Regions from separate parts of the Vibrio maritimus genome, predicted to be linked through region 2. Evidence: predicted binding sites of a transcription regulator. Region 2 holds the regulator's gene; each other region holds the start of a gene.
What was found. Region 2 encodes MetJ, which represses methionine synthesis genes. Its sites were predicted from a motif close to TTAGACNTNTANANGTCTAA; they were not measured.
Positions count from the first base shown of each region.

Region 1: the regulator MetJ is predicted to act here: its motif matches at 4,539-4,558, upstream of metH (methionine synthase).
Region 3: the regulator MetJ is predicted to act here: its motif matches at 2,214-2,233, upstream of metK (methionine adenosyltransferase).

Region 1 is NZ_CP090438.1:3,143,797-3,150,832, reverse strand. It holds gene mutY (A/G-specific adenine glycosylase) at 1-611, shown strand, start outside; gene LY387_RS14305 (oxidative damage protection protein) at 626-898, shown strand; gene mltC (membrane-bound lytic murein transglycosylase MltC) at 955-2,091, shown strand; tRNA gene LY387_RS14295 (tRNA-Phe) at 2,217-2,292, shown strand; tRNA gene LY387_RS14290 (tRNA-Thr) at 2,349-2,424, shown strand; tRNA gene LY387_RS14285 (tRNA-Phe) at 2,432-2,507, shown strand; tRNA gene LY387_RS14280 (tRNA-Asn) at 2,560-2,635, shown strand; gene LY387_RS14275 (cation:proton antiporter) at 2,994-4,316, opposite strand; gene metH (methionine synthase) at 4,660-7,036, shown strand, end outside.
Region 2 is NZ_CP090438.1:248,417-255,452, reverse strand. It holds gene LY387_RS01180 (bifunctional aspartate kinase/homoserine dehydrogenase II) at 1-644, opposite strand, end outside; gene LY387_RS01175 (O-succinylhomoserine (thiol)-lyase) at 651-1,820, opposite strand; gene metJ (met regulon transcriptional regulator MetJ) at 2,092-2,412, shown strand; gene LY387_RS01165 (malic enzyme-like NAD(P)-binding protein) at 2,505-3,764, opposite strand; gene rpmE (50S ribosomal protein L31) at 4,096-4,314, opposite strand; gene priA (primosomal protein N') at 4,598-6,799, shown strand.
Region 3 is NZ_CP090438.1:385,227-392,262, reverse strand. It holds gene tkt (transketolase) at 1-1,999, opposite strand, end outside; gene metK (methionine adenosyltransferase) at 2,310-3,461, shown strand; gene LY387_RS01825 (DUF2189 domain-containing protein) at 3,842-4,636, shown strand; gene LY387_RS01820 (SprT family zinc-dependent metalloprotease) at 4,709-5,218, shown strand; gene LY387_RS01815 (endonuclease) at 5,288-5,995, shown strand; gene rsmE (16S rRNA (uracil(1498)-N(3))-methyltransferase) at 6,075-6,806, shown strand; gene gshB (glutathione synthase) at 6,820-7,036, shown strand, end outside.

The DNA of each region.
Region 1 (7,036 bases), 680 kb from region 2:
GTTTTGCAGTGGAAGGCTGGCCTGGGCAGAAAAAAGTAGAGAACCAGTTGTGGGAGATTGCTGAGCAGCATACGCCTAAAGTTGATACTGATAAGTATAATCAGGCCATGATGGATATGGGGGCGATGGTCTGCACGCGGAGCAAACCTAAGTGCACACTGTGTCCTATTGAGTCATTGTGTACGGCGAACAGGCAAGGAAATCCCCTCGACTATCCAGGCAAAAAGCCTAAGAAACAAAAGCCAGAGAAAGAGACCTGGTTTGTGATTGTTAAGCACAACCAAGAGCTGTGGCTTGCCCAGCGCCCGCAGACGGGGATTTGGGGTGGGCTGTTTTGTTTTCCTGAAAGCCCGACAGCGGATATTGAGCCGGTACTTGAAGGGTTAGGCATTCGTGAAGCCATGGTAGCCTCAAAAGACGTTGAGATAGCGTTTAGGCATACCTTTAGTCATTATCACTTGGATATCACCCCAATCGTCGTGACGCTGAACCAGCTTCCGACAATGATGATGGAAGAGTCTAAAGGTCTTTGGTATAACATTACCCAACCAGAAAAGGTGGGGCTGGCTGCACCAGTGAAGCAGCTGATTGACACCTTACAACGACATTAATTGAGGATAACATTATGAGCCGTATGGTTTTTTGTGCTCGTCTACAGAAAGATGCTGAAGGCCTAGACTTTCAACTGTACCCAGGAGAGCTGGGTAAGCGTATCTTCGATAATATTTCTAAAGAAGCGTGGGCGGAGTGGCAATCTAAGCAGACGATGCTGATCAATGAAAAGAAGCTGAATATGATGGATCCTGAACATCGTAAGCTGCTTGAAGCTGAGATGGTTAACTTCTTGTTTGAAGGAAAAGACGTCATTATCGACGGCTACACGCCACCATCTGAGTAATTGACCAAGGAATGAATCAAGCACCACCTTACGGGTGGTGTTTTTAAATGGTATCTATGAAGAAGTTAATCTATTTTTTAACGCCGCTGCTATTGCTCGGTTGTAGCCGTGAGTTCATCGAAAAGATCTATGATGTGAACTACGAACCAACTAACCGCTTTGCTAAGAATTTGGCTCAACTGCCAGGCCAGTACGTTAAAGATGTTGCTGCACTGGATGCGCTTATCAGCAGCTTTAACGGCAACATCGAGAAGCGTTGGGGTAGCCGCGAGATTAAGGTTGCAGGCAAGAGTAACTACGTTAAATACATAGATAACTATTTGAGCCGTGCTGAGGTTAACTTCAGCAAAGGTTTGATTACCATAGAGACCGTATCACCGACAGAGCCTGAAAAGCACCTCAAAACAGCGATCGTGACGACGCTGCTTACACCAGATGATCCATCGAGTGTAGATTTGTTCTCATCAAAAGGGATTACGCTCGAAGGTCAGCCATTTTTGTACAATCAGGTTGTCGACCAAGAGAAGAAGCCGATTCAATGGACTTGGCGTGCCAATCGCTTTGCTGACTATCTGATCGCGAACAAGCTCAAGACTAAGAATGTTGATTACAAGAAGGCATATTACGTCGAGATCCCTATGGTTGCTGACCACTTTCAGCAGCGAAGTTACCAATATTCAGATATCGTTCGCCGCGCATCAAAGCGTTACGATATTCCAGAAGATCTGATTTACGCCATTATCAAAACCGAGAGTAGTTTCAACCCGTATGCTGTGAGCTGGGCGAATGCCTATGGCTTGATGCAGGTGGTGCCGAAGACGGCAGGGCGAGATGTGTTTAAGCTCGTGAAGAATAAACCGGGCGAACCAACCCCAGAGTACTTGTTTAATCCAGAGCAGAATATCGATACCGGCACGGCTTACTTTTACATTCTAAAAAACCGTTACCTTCGAGATGTGCGTCACCCACTGTCACTTGAATACAGCATGATATCGGCGTACAACGGTGGCACAGGTGGCGTATTGAATACATTCCATCGTACAGACCGAAAACGGGCGATGAATGATCTCAATTCACTCCAGCCTAATCAGGTTTATTGGGCACTGACTAAAAAGCACCCAAATGCTGAAGCTCGTCGTTATCTAGAGAAAGTGACTAAATTCAAAAAAGATTTTAATGCTGGAAAAGGCTAATTTTGCCAAATTTGCCTAAAACAAATACGATCCGCTGAAAAATGCAGCGCTTGAACGCTTTTTTAAAGTTTTTTTCAAAAAAGCGTTGACGGGAGGACCGAAAATCCGTTTAATAGCGCCCCGTTGCCCGGATAGCTCAGTCGGTAGAGCAGAGGATTGAAAATCCTCGTGTCGGTGGTTCGATTCCGCCTCCGGGCACCACAATTTAGATTGTTGGTGTTGTTAACAGAAACACGAGCAATAACAAATAAAGTGTCGCCGACTTAGCTCAGTAGGTAGAGCAACTGACTTGTAATCAGTAGGTCACCAGTTCGATTCCGGTAGTCGGCACCATTTATTTGCCTCGATAGCTCAGTTGGTAGAGCAGCGGATTGAAAATCCGCGTGTCGGTGGTTCGACTCCGCCTCGAGGCACCATTATTTAGTGTAAAGCTGATAATGGTCTTACGACCTAGCTTACACAAATAATTCCCCCTTAGTTCAGTTGGTAGAACGGCGGACTGTTAATCCGTATGTCGCAGGTTCGAGTCCCGCAGGGGGAGCCACTTTAAAGAAGGCCGTATCGAAAGATGCGGCCTTTTTGCATTTAATGCTCCCAAGCTTTATAAGCTTGATGTCGCAGAGCTAGCCGCCCGCGTACGAGTCCCGCAGGGGGAGCCACTTTAAAAAAGGCCGTATCGAAAGATACGGCCTTTTTGCATTTGATGCTCCCAAGCTTTGCAAGCTTGATGTCGCAGAGCTAGCCGCCCGCGTACGAGGCCCGAAGGGGGAGCCACTTTAAAGAAAGCCGCATCGAAAGATGCGGCTTTTTTGCATTTTAAATTTCCCAAACTTTTAGTCCATTCTGTAAAGCAATAAAAAAGCCCCGCAAATTCTGCGAGGCTATTTAGAGTCACTTTGCTGCTAATCCTGCTGAGCTTTTATCTCGCCATCAGGCTGCGTTTCTTTCTGCATCTCTTTCTCAGCTAACTTGGCTTTCTCAATCATAGGGGTAATGGTTGAACCTTGAATCAAGATGGAGAACACCACAACCGAGTAGGTCATGACCATGATGATCTCTTTAACGTCGATGAGCTTATCCTCAATCACCCAGATACCGGACGGGATAGAGAGTGCCATTGCCAGCGCAAGACCGCCGCGTAAGCCACCCCACGTTAAAATACGCACCGACCAAGGGTTATAGCGGCGATAGCGCTTAAAGCCCACGTAGGCCAGCGCTACACTCAAATAACGCGCACAAAGTACAAGCGGTATTGAAACGGCCATCATGATCCAGTCTTCTTGATGGAATTGGAATAGCAGCATCGACATACCGATGAGTAGGAACAGCACACCATTTAAGAATTCGTCTACAAGCTCCCAGAAGTGGTCGAGGTGTTCCTCTGACTGTTTTGAAAAGCCAATGTAACGTGTCCAGTTGCCAATCATAATGCCGGAAACGACCATAGATAATGGTCCAGATACATGTAGGAACTCTGCAAACGCATAGCCTGCGGTTGGTATACCTATCGTTAGTAGCAGCTCCATTGAGTGATCGTCTGTAGAGCTAATCAGATAGTGGAATACCAGACCTAGAACAAAGCCATAAACAATCCCGCCAATGGCTTCTTGTAAGAACAGCATAGTCACGCTGCCTACCGTTGGTGCCTCTGTGCCGAATGCAATCGTAAACAGGGTGACAAAGATAACCAGACCAAAACCATCGTTAAATAGGGATTCTCCTTCTACTTGCGTTGATACACGTTGTGGCGCATCCAACTTTTTAACGATCGCAAGAACGGCGATAGGGTCGGTAGGAGAGATCAAGGCGCCGAATAGCAAGCAGTAGATAAGATCAAATTGAAGGCCAATCAGTAAACAGAAGCCATACAGCACAAACCCGATAAAGAAGGTAGAGAATAGCGTCGCGCCTAAGGCGAGGACGGTAATTTCCCATTTTTGATCTTTAAGGTGGGGCAGTTTGATACCCAAACCACCGGCAAACAGCAGGAAGCCGAGGATCCCTTGGAGTAGGAAGTCTTCAAAATCGATATCAGCGACGGTTTCGGTCGCGAGTTCGGTTAACTGAAACCAATCATTTTGGCCTGCGATTAAGATGAGCAGTGATAGCATCATAGCGCCGGCAGTAATTGCAATGGTGGTTTGCATCTTACCTATCTTGCTATTTATTAGAGCAATTAACATGGCTGCTGCGGACAAAAAGCATAAAGTCTGATAGACGGACATCACTTCACCTAGATATGTAAATAAATGTTAATGAGATTTTGTTCTTCTCACCTGTGAATATCAATCACTATTTGTGAATTTATTCTTCGCACCTATAGATTAGGGCGAGTTACGCGATGTTGTTGTTTTTTATTCACTCAGTCGAGTGAGTAGACAACGAACAACTTGTTTCTGTTCCGAGAGTCCGATAATTTGAGGGGATAACAAATCAGTAAAGATTTTTTAGACGTCTAGATTTCTAAAAAATCTGTGATACGATGACAGCATTAGCAAGGAATGAGGCAGTATCGTGGGAAGCAGTAAGTACGTTGAAGGCAAGAAAGCTCTTAGCAAAAAAACTCAGATAGAAAATCAGCTCAAGCAGCGTATTCTTTTGATCGATGGTGGTATGGGCACCATGATCCAAGGATACAAACTTGAGGAAGAGGACTATCGCGGCGAGCGTTTTGCAGATTGGCAGTGTGATCTTAAAGGCAACAATGACCTTTTAGTATTAACTCAGCCAGACCTGATCAAAGAGATCCATAGCGCCTACCTAGAAGCGGGTGCGGACATTCTTGAAACTAACACCTTCAACGCCACCACGATCGCCATGGCTGACTACGAGATGGAATCACTGAGTGAGGAAATCAACTACGAAGCCGCTAGACTTGCCAGAATTGCTGCCGATGAGTGGACAGCTAAAACGCCAGAGCGACCTCGCTACGTTGCCGGTGTTCTTGGTCCAACCAACCGTACGTGTTCTATCTCCCCAGACGTAAATGATCCGGGCTACCGTAATGTTAGCTTTGATGAGCTGGTGGAAGCATACTCTGAATCCACTCGTGCGCTGATTCGCGGCGGCAGTGACCTAATCCTTATTGAAACCATTTTCGATACGCTGAATGCCAAAGCCTGTTCGTTCGCGGTTGAATCCGTGTTTGAAGAGCTAGGTATCGAGCTTCCAGTGATGATCTCAGGCACCATTACCGATGCGTCTGGTCGTACCCTTTCAGGGCAAACTACCGAAGCTTTCTACAACGCATTGCGCCACGTGAAGCCACTCTCTTTCGGCCTCAACTGTGCTCTCGGACCTGATGAGTTAAGACAATATGTTGAAGAGATGTCTCGCATCTCCGAAGGTTTTGTCTCTGCGCACCCGAATGCTGGTCTACCGAATGCCTTTGGTGAGTACGACCTTTCTCCTGAAGACATGGCTGAGCACATCGGTGAATGGGCACGAAGCGGCTTCCTAAACCTAGTGGGTGGCTGTTGTGGTACTACGCCTGAACACATTCGCCAGATGGCACAGGCTGTCGAGGGTGTGACTCCTCGTCCATTGCCTGAACTCCCTGTCGCTTGTCGGCTATCTGGTCTAGAGCCTCTTACCATCGAGAAGGAATCGCTATTCATTAACGTTGGTGAGCGTACCAACGTGACAGGTTCTGCTCGCTTTAAGCGCCTTATCAAAGAAGAGCTTTATGATGAAGCGCTAGAAGTGGCTCGTCAGCAAGTTGAAAATGGTGCGCAGATCATCGATATCAACATGGATGAGGGCATGCTAGATGCCGAAGCCTGTATGGTTCGATTCCTAAATCTGTGTGCCTCTGAGCCTGAGATCTCCAAAGTACCTATCATGGTGGATTCCTCAAAATGGGAAGTCATCGAAGCGGGCCTTAAGTGTATCCAAGGTAAGGGCATTGTTAACTCCATCTCGCTAAAAGAAGGCAAAGAGAAGTTTGTCGAGCAAGCGAAGCTGATCCGCCGTTATGGTGCAGCCGTTATCGTGATGGCGTTTGACGAAGTGGGTCAGGCGGAAACTCGCGAGCGTAAACTAGAAATCTGTACCAATGCTTATCGTATTCTTGTTGATGAAGTTGGCTTCCCACCAGAAGACATCATCTTTGACCCGAATATCTTCGCGGTAGCGACGGGTATTGAAGAGCACAACAACTATGCGGTCGACTTTATTGAGGCGGTAGCAGACATTAAGCGTGACCTGCCGCATGCGATGATCTCTGGTGGCGTATCGAATGTTTCGTTCTCGTTCCGTGGTAACAACTATGTTCGTGAAGCGATTCATGCGGTGTTCCTTTACCACTGTTTCAAGAACGGTATGGACATGGGTATTGTTAACGCCGGTCAGCTTGAGATCTACGATAACGTTCCAGACAAACTGCGTGAAGCGGTAGAAGATGTGGTACTCAACCGTCGTGAAGATGGTACTGAGCGACTATTGGACATTGCTGCTGAATACGCTAACAAAGGTGTTGGTAAAGAAGATGATGCCAGTGCACTAGAGTGGCGTACATGGCCAGTAGAGAAGCGTTTAGAGCATGCGCTTGTGAAAGGTATCACCGAGTTCATCGTCGAGGATACCGAAGAAGCGCGCGTCAATGCCTCAAAACCTCTCGAGGTGATTGAAGGTCCTTTAATGGATGGCATGAACGTGGTCGGTGACCTATTTGGTGAAGGTAAGATGTTCCTTCCTCAGGTAGTAAAATCGGCGCGTGTGATGAAGCAGGCCGTGGCGCACCTTGAACCATTTATCAATGCGTCTAAGCAAGCGGGCTCGAGCAACGGTAAGATTCTTCTTGCGACTGTTAAAGGTGATGTGCACGACATCGGTAAGAATATCGTTGGCGTGGTTTTGCAGTGTAACAACTACGAGATCATCGACCTTGGCGTCATGGTGCCTTGCGAAAAGATCCTTAAAGTTGCTAAAGAAGAGAACGTCGACA
Region 2 (7,036 bases):
GTAGCAGAATAGTCAGAGCCATTACGACCCAGCAGCACGGTTTCGCCGCATTCACTTTGCGCCATAAAGCCAGTGATCACGACACGGTGATGCGCATGTTGCGCCAATACTTCTTTGATCAGCGGGTACGATTTAGCGCGGTCTACCTCTGGCTGAGTGCCGAACTCAGCGCGAAGGAAGGCTCTTGCGTCTTGTGCCACTGCAGGCAAATCGCTCTGTCTAAGCAGTGCTGCCAGTAGACGTGAAGACCACACCTCGCCATGTCCTAGTACCGATGCGCGCTCAGCGTCTGTGAGCGGATAGCTAAGCTCACCAAGCGTGCTAAACTCATCGTGTAACTGAGACACAAGACCTTCGGCTTCTTCACCTGTTAGTAGTGACTCCACCAGCTCAGTCTGAAACTGACGAAGCGCCTGTAGGTGCTCGTGCGCAATGCGCCCATCTTTATTGAGCGCATCTAGAAATTCGATTAGACGGTTAGTGGTTTTACCCGCCGCCGAGACCACGATAAGGTCTTCTTCATTAGAGTAGTCCTTTAAGATAGAGACCACACGGCGATAACATTCAGGGTCCGCTAAGCTGCTGCCGCCAAATTTGTGCAACTGCTTACCTTGTTTGTTATTCAGGGTACTGCTTTGACTCATGCCGGCTTATCCTTTAAATGCAGATGCTTTCTCAAACGCTTGGGCAAGGTCATCAATCAGATCTTGCGCGTCCTCTAGACCAACAGAGAGGCGAAGGAGCTGCTGAGAAACGCCCGCTTCGGCTAGTGCTTCTTCGCCCATCGCACGGTGCGTCATAGACGCTGGGTGACAAATCAGACTTTCGACGCCGCCAAGAGACTCTGCGAGCGAGAATAGCTCTAGCTCACCAACAAAGTACTTAAGCTGCTCAAAGCTACCCGCGAACTCAAAGCTCAACATAGAGCCAAAGCCAGACTGCTGCTTCTTAGCAATCTCATGACCAGGGTGCTCAGGCAGGCTTGGGTGATAAATCACTTTTACCAATGGTTGCGGCTTAAGAAAATCTAGGATCTGTTGCGAGCTTTCTTCATGGACGCGCATACGTGCGCCAAGGGTACGAATACCGCGCAAAGTCATGTAGCTATCAAAAGGCGTACCCGTCGCACCGATGCAGTTGCCCCACCATGCGAGCTCTTCTGCATGCTCTTCCGTTTTGGTGATCACCACGCCACCAATCACGTCAGAGTGACCGTTGATATACTTGGTCGTTGAGTGAATCACAAAGTCTGCGCCAAGCTCGAGAGGCTTTTGGTACACAGGTGTCAAAAAGGTATTGTCTACTGCTACAAGCGCACCGACCTTTTTCGCTTTTTCACACACGGCGGCAATATCGACAACACGCACAAGTGGGTTAGACGGCGTTTCAAGCAAGATAAGTTTTGGTTTTTGCTCAAGCGCAGCATCGAAGGCTTGCTCGTCACTTTGGTCGACAAAATTAACCTTGAAGTCACCTTTTTGCGCACGCGTGTTGAACAAGCGGTACGTGCCACCATAACAGTCATGGGGAGCAATAATTGTGTCTTCTGGACCTAAGAAAGCAGAAACCCAAAGATTGAGTGCAGAAGTACCACAGTTCGTCACTACCGCGCCTTTACCAGACTCCAGCTCATACAAAGCAGTTTCTAACAAACCTCGGTTTGGGTTTCCTGAGCGGGTGTAATCGTAAGTCGGCACTTCCCCAAACGCAGGGAAACCATAGTTAGTAGAGAGATAAATAGGTGGCACCACAGCGTGATGCTGGGTATCCGATTCGATACCAGTACGTACGGCTATTGTCGCTGGCTTCCGATTGCTCATAGAAACTTCCTTTCTCAGATCGCATGGCTAGTTGGTGTAACCACAGTGTCTACTTTTACCGGTAATATGGGAACCGGCAAACGCCACAAACGTTAAAGAATTAACATTGCATTAAAATAAATGTCCACATTCGTTGCCCCACTTTACTTTCCAAAATGTGAGACGTCAACACTTCTAGACGTCTATATGTCTTTGCTTATGGCAGTAAATCCCGCTAAAATTGCAGCATTCTTATTACTACTATTTATGATTAACAGAGCGAAGGTGTGTAATGGCAGATTGGAATGGTGAATACATTAGCCCATATGCGGAGCACGGTAAGAAAAGCGAGCAGGTAAAAAAAATCACAGTGTCTATCCCGCTGAAGGTGCTAAAGGTATTGACCGATGAGCGTACTCGTCGCCAAATCAATAACCTACGCCATGCAACCAACAGTGAACTCTTGTGCGAAGCTTTCCTGCACGCCTACACTGGCCAGCCGCTTCCAACCGACGAAGATTTAAGAAAAGACCGTCCTGATGATATCCCAACAGAAGCGAAAGAGCTGATGACGGCGATGGGGATTGAGTTTGAAGCGTTTGATGAAGAGTAAGTAAATCAAATCATAAAAAAAGAGGGTCATCACGACCCTCTTTTTTCGTTTTAGAGCACTTGGCTTGCACCAACACCTCTAAACTAACAACCTTAAGCCATATAGCTATCAGGCAACTCAATACGAGCCACACCAGATTCAACCGCGGCTTTCGCTACCGCTTTAGCCACACGAGGAAGCAAACGTGGATCCATTGGTTTTGGAATGATGTAGTCCTTACCAAAGGTCAACGCCTCAACACCCGCGGCATTAAGTACGTCTTGTGGTACAGGTTCTTTCGCTAGCTCACGAATCGCTTCTACCGCTGCCAGTTTCATCTCATCATTAATCTCACTTGCACGCACATCAAGAGCGCCACGGAAGATAAACGGGAAACACAGCACGTTGTTTACCTGGTTCGGGTAGTCTGAACGACCTGTACCCATAATTAGGTCATCACGAACCTGATGAGCAAGCTCAGGTTTGATTTCTGGATCTGGGTTTGAACACGCAAATACGATTGGCTTGTCCGCCATCAGCTTAAGTGCTTCTGGTGGCAACAAATCAGGACCCGATACACCTAAGAATAGGTCCGCGCCTTCGATCACATCTTCTAGCGTGCGCTTATCAGTGTTGTTGGCAAACAGCTCTTTGTATTCGTTAAGATCGTCACGACGAGTGTGGATCACACCTTTGCGATCCAGCATGTAGATCTTCTCACGCATCGCGCCACATTTGATCAACAGCTCCATACACGCGATCGCCGCCGCGCCTGCACCTAGACAGACAATAGTGGTTTCTTTCAGATCTTTGCCCTGAAGCTCGATAGCGTTGAGCATGCCTGCAGCAGTAACAATCGCCGTACCGTGCTGGTCATCGTGGAATACCGGCACATCACAACGCTCGATAAGGCGTCGTTCAATCTCAAAACAGTCTGGTGCCTTAATATCTTCTAGGTTAATACCACCAAAGGTGTCTGAGATGTTCGCAACCGTATCTACGAACTCATCGATAGTGCGGTGTTTTACTTCAATATCAATGGAATCTAGGCCCGCGAAGCGTTTAAACAGTAAGGCTTTACCTTCCATAACTGGCTTAGAAGCCATTGGACCTAGGTTACCGAGACCTAGGATTGCGGTACCGTTAGAGATCACTGCGACCATATTGCCTTTCGCAGTGTATTTATAAACATTCTCGGCATTTTGCGCGATTTCACGCACAGGTTCTGCAACACCAGGGCTGTAGGCCAGTGCGAGATCAGCTGCTGAGTTGGCGGGTTTAGTTAATGCTACTTCGATTTTTCCAGGTACAGGGTTGGCATGGTAATCAAGCGCTTGCTGGCGAAATTCGTCAATTTGATGGTCATCGGACATGGTTAGCTATCCTGCTTTTATAAGACTGATTAGTTACTTAAGTGATGTTGTTATGAGTATAAGCCCGTTTATTTTTATTCGCGTTGCTTCTAAAGGGTTACACACACAGAGTGGGTACATTTGAACGGAGAGGAGGTATCTCTGATGTTCATTACTCTGACGGACTAATACTACGCGAGTTTATTAGGCTTTTGAATGGATGGAAGGGACGAAGCGAAGAAAAAAGTAGAGATAGGTAGCACGTTATGCAAGCGGATGTTGACAGGTAAACAAACAGCTAAAAAGCAAAAAGGACGCCGAAGCGTCCTTTTTTAATCTGCAAAAGTAATAATTACTTCTTGCTAGATAGAGCACCGAAACGCTTGTTGAAGCGATCAACACGGCCGCCAGTATCAACGATACGTTGCTTACCAGTGTAGAATGGGTGGCACTTGTCACATACGTCTAGGTGGATAGAATCTTTACCTAGAGTAGAGTTGAATTCGAATGTGTTGCCGCAAGAGCAAGTTGCTGTTACAGCTTTGTATTCTGGGTGGATACCAGCTTTCATGGGAAACCTCAATAATTTAGGCCGTGTCGCCATCCGATTCTAAGCCGGACACCACACGTAGTTAATAAATAGATGATACCATCGCTTTGCTTTTCAATATGAAAGCAAGAAGCCATGCCATCAAGGCGCAGTATAGTAATGAATAGTGCCAAGGGAATCAACTAAAATTGCGACTTTTTTCGCCACCTTCGGTGAGCCTTAGCCGATAAATTGATTATCCAGTCTATACAAGGCGACCCATACCGTTAGAATAGACGTCTTCTTTATCAATATCGACCTAACTATGCGCCCAAATGTCGCTCGAGTGGCTCTTCCAGTCCCACTTGATAAACAGTTTGACTACCTCGTCCCTGCCCACCTTTTTCCTGTGGTTGGCGGGCGCGTATCTGTTCCATTTGGACCAAAAACGCTCGTCGGTATTGTGATGCAGTTTAGCCATGAGTCTGAGTTTCCAATAGACAAACTCAAGCCGATAAAAGCAGCATTAGATACCGCGCCGGTTTGGTCTAAACCTCTTTTTGACCTTATCTCATGGTGCAGCCTTTATTACCAGCATCCACTCGGCGACACCTTGAGTAACGCCCTACCCGCAGCTCTTAGAAAAGGCAAGCCAGCTGAATTTGCCGCAACCGTGGAGTGGCAGATCACAGAAGCTGGCAAGACTCAATTAATGTCTGGCTTTGGGCGAGCGGTGAAGCAAGCCAAAGTCATGCATATGTTGGAATCTGGTCCGTGTTCGCATCAGCTGTTTATCGACAGTGACGTCAGCACTAGCGTCCTTAAGACACTGACGGAAAAAGGCTGGATCACGTCGATAGAGAGACAGACGCAACCCACTCATTGGCCAGAGGCGATCTGCAACGATCCTGTCGATCTTCGCTTGAATGCCGAACAAGCCGTGGCGATAGCGTCGGTTAACAGTCAGACTGAGTTTGGCTGCTACCTGCTTGAAGGCGTCACGGGTTCAGGCAAGACTGAAGTCTACCTGCAGATGATTAAGCCCATACTGGAGCGCGGACAGCAAGCTTTGGTGTTGGTGCCGGAGATTGGCCTTACTCCGCAAACCATCAATCGCTTTCGTAAACGTTTTAATGTGCCCATTGAGGTTGTCCACTCTGGTCTTAATGATACGGAGCGACTCAACGCGTGGTTAAGTGCACGCGACAAAGTGGCGGGTATTGTTATCGGTACGCGCTCGGCGCTACTTACGCCATTTGCCGACCTCGGCATTATTATTGTCGACGAGGAGCACGACACCTCATACAAGCAGCAAGACAGCCTGCGTTACCATGCCCGTGACGTCGCGGTAATGCGTGCTAACAAAGAGCAGATCCCGATTATTCTTGGCTCTGCCACGCCATCTATCGAAACGCTGCAAAATGCGCTGGCAGGCAAGTATCATCATTTAATTCTGAGCCAACGAGCAGGACTTGCGGTGCCGACGACCAATAAAGTCATTGACGTCAAAGGTCAGTTTCTAGAAGCCGGACTATCAGCGCCACTGATTGCTGAGCTGCGCCGCCATTTAGAAGCGGGCAACCAGGTGATGTTATTCCTCAACCGCCGTGGATTTAGCCCAGCCCTGATGTGCCACGAATGTGGCTGGACAGCAGAGTGTCACCGCTGTGATGCCTATTACACCTATCATCAGTCGAGTAACGAGATCCGCTGCCACCATTGTGGTTCACAGCGCCCTATTGTTCATCAGTGTGAGGGTTGCGGCTCGCATCAATTGGTTACCGTGGGCGTCGGGACAGAGCAGCTTGAAGCTCAGCTTGAAAGCCTGTTTCCTGAATACAATACCATTCGTATTGACCGAGACAGCACCAGACGCAAAGGCAGCCTAGAAGCGGCGCTCAATGCCATCAAGAACAATGAGTACCAGATCTTGATTGGTACCCAGATGCTAGCCAAAGGACACCACTTCCCTAACGTCACATTGGTCGCTCTACTCGATGTCGATGGCTCACTCTATAGCAGCGATTTTCGCGCGTCAGAGCGTTTAGCGCAGCTGTTTATTCAAGTTGCTGGGCGTGCGGGACGCGCGAGCAAGCCGGGTGAAGTGCTGCTGCAAACTCACCACCCAGAGCACCCACTGCTGCAAAGCCTACTTCATAAAGATTATCGCCATTTTGCCGAGACCGTGATTGAAGAGCGTAAACTGGCACAGTTGCCTCCATTTAGCTTCCTAACCCTAGTTCGCGCCGAGGCCAATAACAGCAATGACGTCGAGACCTTCTTACGTCAGGTTCGTTACTCATTAGAAGCTCATCCACTGTTTGATAGCGCTTGCATGGTGCTAGGTCCAACCCCAGCACCGATAGCAAAACGCGCAGGAAAAGCGCGCTGGCAACTCATGCTTCAAGTTCCCTCAAGACCACAGATGCAAAAAATCATCACTGCAGCCAAACCGGTTATCGCGCAATTACCGCTGGCGAAAAAGGTACGTTGGTCATTAGATATCGAGCCACAAGATTTAAGTTAATCGGTAAAATTTGATTAATAACAAAACGATAACCACTACGAGTTGTGATATGCTTCACAATTGTATTGCAAAATCTGTTAATCAGACCGTAACTTTCATTCGAGAAATGAATAATATTTAGTAATAGTTCATGATTATAAAAACGGATTTTGAAAATCTATTTATTAGATAAATTAAACATTTAACACAGCAATAACCCATCGCGAAACATAGCACTAAATAATAATAGTTATTCGA
Region 3 (7,036 bases), 140 kb from region 2:
CTTTTGCCGTGTTCACAACGTTTTCCGTTGTGAAGCCGAACATCTTGAATAGCTCGCCTGCTGGTGCAGACTCACCGAATGTCGTCATACCGATGATCTTGCCGCCGAAGCCAACATACTTGTACCAGTAGTCCGCAATACCCGCTTCAACCGCGATACGCTTAGTCACTGCCGCTGGAAGAACGGCTTCACGGTATGCTTCATCTTGCGCGTCAAATACGTCAGTTGAAGGAAGAGACACTACGCGTACTTTCTTACCTTCAGCCGTTAGCTCAGCGTAAGCATTTGTTGCTAGCTCAACTTCAGAACCTGTCGCAATAAGGATTAGCTCTGGCGTGCCTTCGCAATCCTTCAGGATGTAACCACCTTTAGCAACGTTTGCTAGCTGCTCAGCGTCACGATCTTGCTGTGTTAGGTTTTGACGAGAGAAGATCAGCGATGTTGGGCCGTCTTTACGTTCAATTGCGTATTTCCAAGCCACTGCAGACTCAACCTGGTCACATGGACGCCATGTGCTCATGTTTGGCGTCACACGTAGTGATGCGATTTGCTCAACCGGTTGGTGCGTCGGGCCATCTTCACCCAGACCGATAGAGTCGTGAGTGTAAACCTGAATGTTTTGCACTTTCATCAGTGCAGCCATACGCATTGCGTTGCGTGCGTATTCCATGAACATTAGGAAAGTTGCACCGTATGGTACGAAACCACCGTGCAGAGCGATACCGTTGATGATCGCTGTCATACCGAATTCACGTACACCGTAGTGGATGTAGTTACCAGACGCATCGTCAGCCGTTAGCGACTGAGAACCAGACCACATGGTTAGGTTTGATGGCGCTAGGTCAGCAGAGCCGCCCATGAATTCAGGAAGCATCTTACCGAACGCTTCTAGTGCGTTTTGCGACGCTTTACGTGATGCAATGTTTGCAGGGTTTGCTTGAAGGTCAGCAATGATCTTGCTTGCTTCTTGTTCCCACTGAGCAGGAAGCTCACCGTTCACACGACGCTTAAACTCAGCCGCAAGCTCTGGGTAAGCCGCTTCATAAGCTGCTAGCTTCTCGTTCCAAGCTGCTTCTTTTGCGTTACCCGCTTCGTTTGCATCCCACTCTGCTTTGATGTCAGCAGGGATTTCGAATGGACCGTGTTCCCAACCTAGGAATTCACGCGCTGCTGCAATTTCGTCGTGACCTAGTGGTGCACCGTGACAGTCGTGAGAGCCCGCTTTGTTTGGTGAACCAAAACCGATGATGGTTTTAGTACAGATAAGTGTTGGACGTGGATCCGCTTTTGCCGCTTCAATCGCTGCATTGATCGCGTCAGCATCGTGACCGTCTACTGCAGGGATTACGTGCCAGCCGTAAGCTTCGAAGCGCTTAGGTGTGTCATCAGAGAACCAACCTTCCACTTCACCATCGATAGAGATACCGTTGTCATCCCAGAACGCGATCAGCTTGCCTAGACCTAGGGTACCCGCTAGTGAACACGCTTCGTGAGAGATACCTTCCATCAGACAGCCATCACCCATGAAGACATAAGTGAAGTGGTCAACGATATCGTGACCTTCTTTGTTGAACTGCGCTGCAAGAGATTTCTCAGCAATCGCCATACCAACCGCGTTAGTGATGCCTTGACCTAGTGGACCCGTCGTCGTCTCGATACCTGGTGCATAACCGTACTCTGGGTGACCTGGTGTTTTTGAGTGCAGTTGACGGAAGTTTTTAAGATCGTCAATTGATAGCTCGTAACCGCTTAGGTGAAGCAGAGAGTAAATCAGCATTGAGCCGTGGCCGTTTGACAGTACGAAACGGTCGCGGTCAGCCCACTCTGGGTTTGACGGGTTGTGATTTAGGTGAGAACGCCAAAGAACTTCAGCGATATCTGCCATACCCATTGGTGCACCTGGGTGACCTGAGTTAGCTTGTTGAACACCATCCATGCTTAGCGCGCGGATTGCATTAGCGAGTTGTTTACGAGAAGACATGTCTGCTCCTGAGTGCATTAAGCGAATTCCAAGTTTTTCATAGACTGATTGAATAATCAGCGGCGGCTATTGTCGCAAAGCCATATAGTCTCTGCAAACGATTTACCGTCATTTTTTGGCATTATCGCCGAATAATGTCGCCGGAATGTGGCGATCCACGCGTAAAATAGGCAAACGTTTGGCTATATGTTAAAAGCAAAAATCGCTTGCTAATCGAACATTGATGACTAGAATAGACGTCTAGATGTAGATACACCTACTATATATCATTGAATTTATTACAAGTGAGTGATTCGACACTCGCTTAAAAACAGTAATTGGAGCTCTCATGGCTAAGCACCTGTTTACTTCTGAGTCAGTATCAGAAGGCCATCCAGATAAAATCGCAGACCAAATCTCTGACGCGGTTCTTGATGCAATCCTAGAACAAGATCCAAAAGCACGTGTTGCTTGTGAAACTTACGTTAAGACTGGCATGGTGATGGTGGGTGGTGAGATCACTACTTCAGCATGGGTAGACATCGAAGAGCTAACTCGTGAAACTGTTCGCGAAATCGGCTACGTTCACTCTGACATGGGTTTTGACGCAGACTCTTGTGCCGTTCTAAACACCATCGGTAAGCAGTCTCCAGACATCAACCAAGGTGTTGATAAAGAAGATCCAAAAGAGCAAGGCGCGGGCGACCAAGGCATCATGTTCGGTTACGCAACCAACGAAACTGACATCCTAATGCCAGCACCTATCACTTACTCTCACCGTCTTGTTCAAAAGCAAGCGGAAGTACGTAAGAACGGCACTCTGCCTTGGCTACGTCCTGACGCTAAGTCTCAGGTAACGTTCCAATACGACCAAGGTAAGATCGTTGGTATCGATGCGGTTGTTCTTTCAACTCAGCACTGTGATTCAATCTCAACACCTGACCTGCGTGAAGCAGTAATGGAAGAGATCATCAAGCCAGTACTACCATCTGAGTGGATCAACAAAGAAACCAACTTCTTCATCAACCCAACCGGTCGTTTCGTAATCGGTGGTCCTATGGGTGACTGTGGTCTAACGGGTCGTAAGATCATCGTTGATACCTACGGCGGCGCAGCTCGTCACGGTGGCGGTGCATTCTCTGGTAAAGATCCATCAAAAGTTGACCGCTCCGCAGCATACGCAGCACGTTATGTAGCGAAGAACATCGTAGCGGCTGGTATGGCTGACCGTTGTGAGATCCAACTGTCTTACGCAATCGGTGTTGCTGATCCAACATCTATCATGGTTGAGACATTTGGTACTGAAAAAGTTTCTCACGACATCATCGTAGAGGCGGTTCGTCAAAACTTCGACCTGCGTCCATATGGCCTGCAAGAGATGCTAAACCTACTGCAACCTATCTATAAGAAGACTGCAGCATACGGTCACTTCGGTCGTGAAGAGTTCCCTTGGGAAGCGACAGACAAAGCAGCCATCCTACGTGATTTCGCTGGTCTGTAATTACTCTTAGTCTGAGTATTTACTCCAAAAAAGCCCTCAAATTTTTTTGAGGGCTTTTTTATTTTTTTAATCCTGTCTTTTCAAACACTTTATTACAAAGTTGTTAACTTCAACTCAGATGGCTTTGATTTAATACCCTTTTGAAAATTGTGTTTTCCTGTAACACGGTCAATAGTTAATCAAAAGTGCCCTTGCGAATAGACCAATTTGCTCGGTTTGTTCGTATGCAAAATAGAGCACTTAAGAGGGGAAGACGCTAATAACGGTAAGCTGGTAAGGACACGTCAACTGCGGCGAGAGTCACTGCTCGTGTTAACACCGCGACTATTAGCGCCATGCCCTGATAAAACGAAGGCCAGTTTGTCAATCAGGGAGGACATATGCCTCGAACTGTAAATTCTGATGACTTCCAGAAGAAACATGAAGTCAGGGATCAAGATTACGCTAAAACCATTCCGTGCAACCAACTGAGTGTATCAGCCCCATTCCACTGGCTTGCGCTCGGCTTGCATGACCTCATACGTATGCCAATCATTAGTGCTTTCTACGGGCTCTGCTTTACCGCAGCTGCGGTCGCGATCGTTCTATTGGTGCAATGGCAAGGTACACACCTCGTCATTATGCCAAGTCTCGTGGTTTATATGCTTATCGGGCCTTTCTTGGCGCTGGGTCTTTATGATGCCGCTTGGGAGAGAGAAAAAGGGCACAAACCGAGCCTGTTCCATTCCATGAAAGCGATTGGTCGCAACTCATCATCACAATGGGCGTTTGCCGTGTTACTTGCGGTAGCGATGATATTTTGGATGCGTATCGCTGCGCTGTTACATGCGCTCTACCCATCAGTGCAAGGCGCTCCCCTAACCGAGTTCGCGCCGTTTTTGATTACCGGCAGTGTTGTTGGCGCGGTTATCGCAGCGGTAATTTTCAGCATCTCAGCCTTCTCGATCCCTCTTATGATGGAGCGTCGAGTCGACATCATGACCGCGGTCTTCACCAGCTTTAATGCGGTGAAATCCAACGTTCCAGCCATGATAGTGTGGGCTCTTATCATCTGCGGCGGTATTTTAATTGGCTTTGCCACCTATGGGATTGGAATGATTGTGACCATGCCGATTCTTGGCTACGGAACCTGGCACGCATATCATGAGACTATCAAGAAGAAGCATCATGTCTGATGCGTTGGCATAACATCACATCCTGAGTAGAATAGCGCCCTGTTTGGGCGCTTTTTGTTTGGATTGAACTTCGTGGATGCAGAATTATCAGAGCAGCTTCACTATCTTGCTTTAAAAACACTGTCTCGTTGTATTGAGCGTGCACGTCACTACTTTGAAAGAGACTTCCCCGTCCCAGCGCTCAACTACAAGCTGCGCGGAAAAGCCGCAGGTAAAGCGTATCTACAGACCTGGGAGGTCCGTTTAAACCCAGTGCTTTTTGTCGAGAACCAACAAGCGTTTATCGACGAAGTCATTCCCCATGAAGTCGCCCATTTAATTACCTTCGCGCTGTTCGGTCGCGTGCGCCCGCACGGCAAAGAGTGGCAGATGGTCATGAGCCAAGTATTTCATATTGCGCCAAACACCACACACTCACTCAATATCCAGTCGGTACAGGGGCGCACGTTTGAATACCGCTGCCAATGCGACACATTTTCTGTGACCATACGACGCCACAATAAGGTCCTGCGCCAGCAAGCCAACTACCGTTGTCGAAAGTGCGGCCAAACCATAGAGTACACAGGTAAACAACTGAGCTAACTATCGATAGCTAAGGTCTTTTTTGCGAGTTACACTAGGTTATCTCAACCTTTTTTAGACCTTACTATGATGCGCCGCTTTCTCATTTCTATCGCCCTATTGGCTATCACCGTTCCAATCACAGCAGTTGGTGCACCACCTAGTAGCTTTAGTAAAGCGAAGAAAGAAGCGGTAAAGATCTATGCCGACCATCCTGTGAGCTTCTATTGCGGCTGTGATATTCAATGGAACGGTAAGAAAGGCGTACCAGACCTTTCTGCGTGCGGTTACCAGGTTCGTAAACAAGAAAAGCGCGCAAGTCGTATTGAATGGGAACACGTGGTGCCTGCCTGGCAGTTTGGCCACCAGCGTCAATGTTGGCAAGATGGTGGGCGCAAGAACTGCACACGCAACGACAAACAGTTCAAACTGATGGAAGCCGATCTACACAACCTCACTCCAGCCATCGGCGAGGTCAATGGTGATCGCTCCAACTACAACTTTTCACAGTGGAATGGGGTCGATGGTGTCAGCTATGGTCAATGCGAAATGCAAGTAAACTTCAAGCAGCGCAAAGTGATGCCGCCTGAACGCGCGCGAGGGTCTATTGCTCGCACTTACCTTTACATGAGTCAAGAGTACGGGTTTAGGCTATCTAAACAGCAAGCTAAGCTAATGAAAGCTTGGAACAAAAGCTACCCAGTTGATAATTGGGAGTGCACTCGAAACGAGCGTATCCGCCGCATTCAGGGCAACGATAATCCTTTTGTCGCCGAAGCGTGTAAAAATCAGGGTTAATTCCTTAGCCAAGCCCTTGTAATTTCGAGGGCTGGCATCCATCTTATACCTCAATACTGTTTGTTCTTTGGAAATTGTTATGCGTATACCTCGTATCTATCACCCTGAAACGATTCAATCTTTAGGCACTCTCGCCCTAAGTGATGATGCCGCAGGGCACATTGGCCGAGTATTGCGTATGAAAGAGGGTCAAGAGGTTCTGCTATTCGACGGTAGTGGCCACGAATTTCCTGCGACGATTACCAGCGTAGGGAAGAAAAACGTCGACGTGGATATTCAAGAGAAAGTCGAGTCGAGCATCGAATCACCACTCGATTTGCATCTCGGACAAGTTATTTCTCGAGGCGATAAGATGGAGTTCACCATCCAAAAGTCCGTTGAGTTAGGTGTGAACACGATTACGCCTCTCATCTCAGAACGATGCGGTGTGAAACTCGATGCCAAGCGTTTTGAGAAAAAGCTGCAACAGTGGCAAAAGATAGCGATTAGCGCTTGTGAGCAGTGTGGACGCAATACCATCCCTGTGATCCGCCCAATCATGTCGCTAGAGGAGTGGTGTGCAGAGCCATCTGAGGCGCTCAAACTCAACCTTCATCCAAGAGCAAAATACTCAATTAATACCTTGCCAGAGCCCGTGAATAAGGTTCGTCTTCTTATCGGTCCAGAAGGTGGCTTGTCTGCGCAAGAAATTGAAATGACAGAACAATATCAATTCGAAGAAACCCTGCTTGGTCCTCGTGTACTTAGAACTGAGACGGCGGCACTGACCGCTATTACGGCACTTCAAGTACGCTTTGGCGATTTAGGTTAACGGGAGAAAAATAATGCTCAAACTCGGTATCGTGATGGACCCTATCTCGTCCATCAACATCAAAAAAGATTCAAGCTTTGCAATGATGCTGGAAGCACAGCGTCGTGGTTATGAAATCCACTATATGGAGATGAATGACCTACACCTAGATCAAGGTACAGCGGTTGCCGATACAAAAGTCGTGACGCTTAAAGAAGACCCTAACGGCTGGTACGAATTTACTTCTGAGC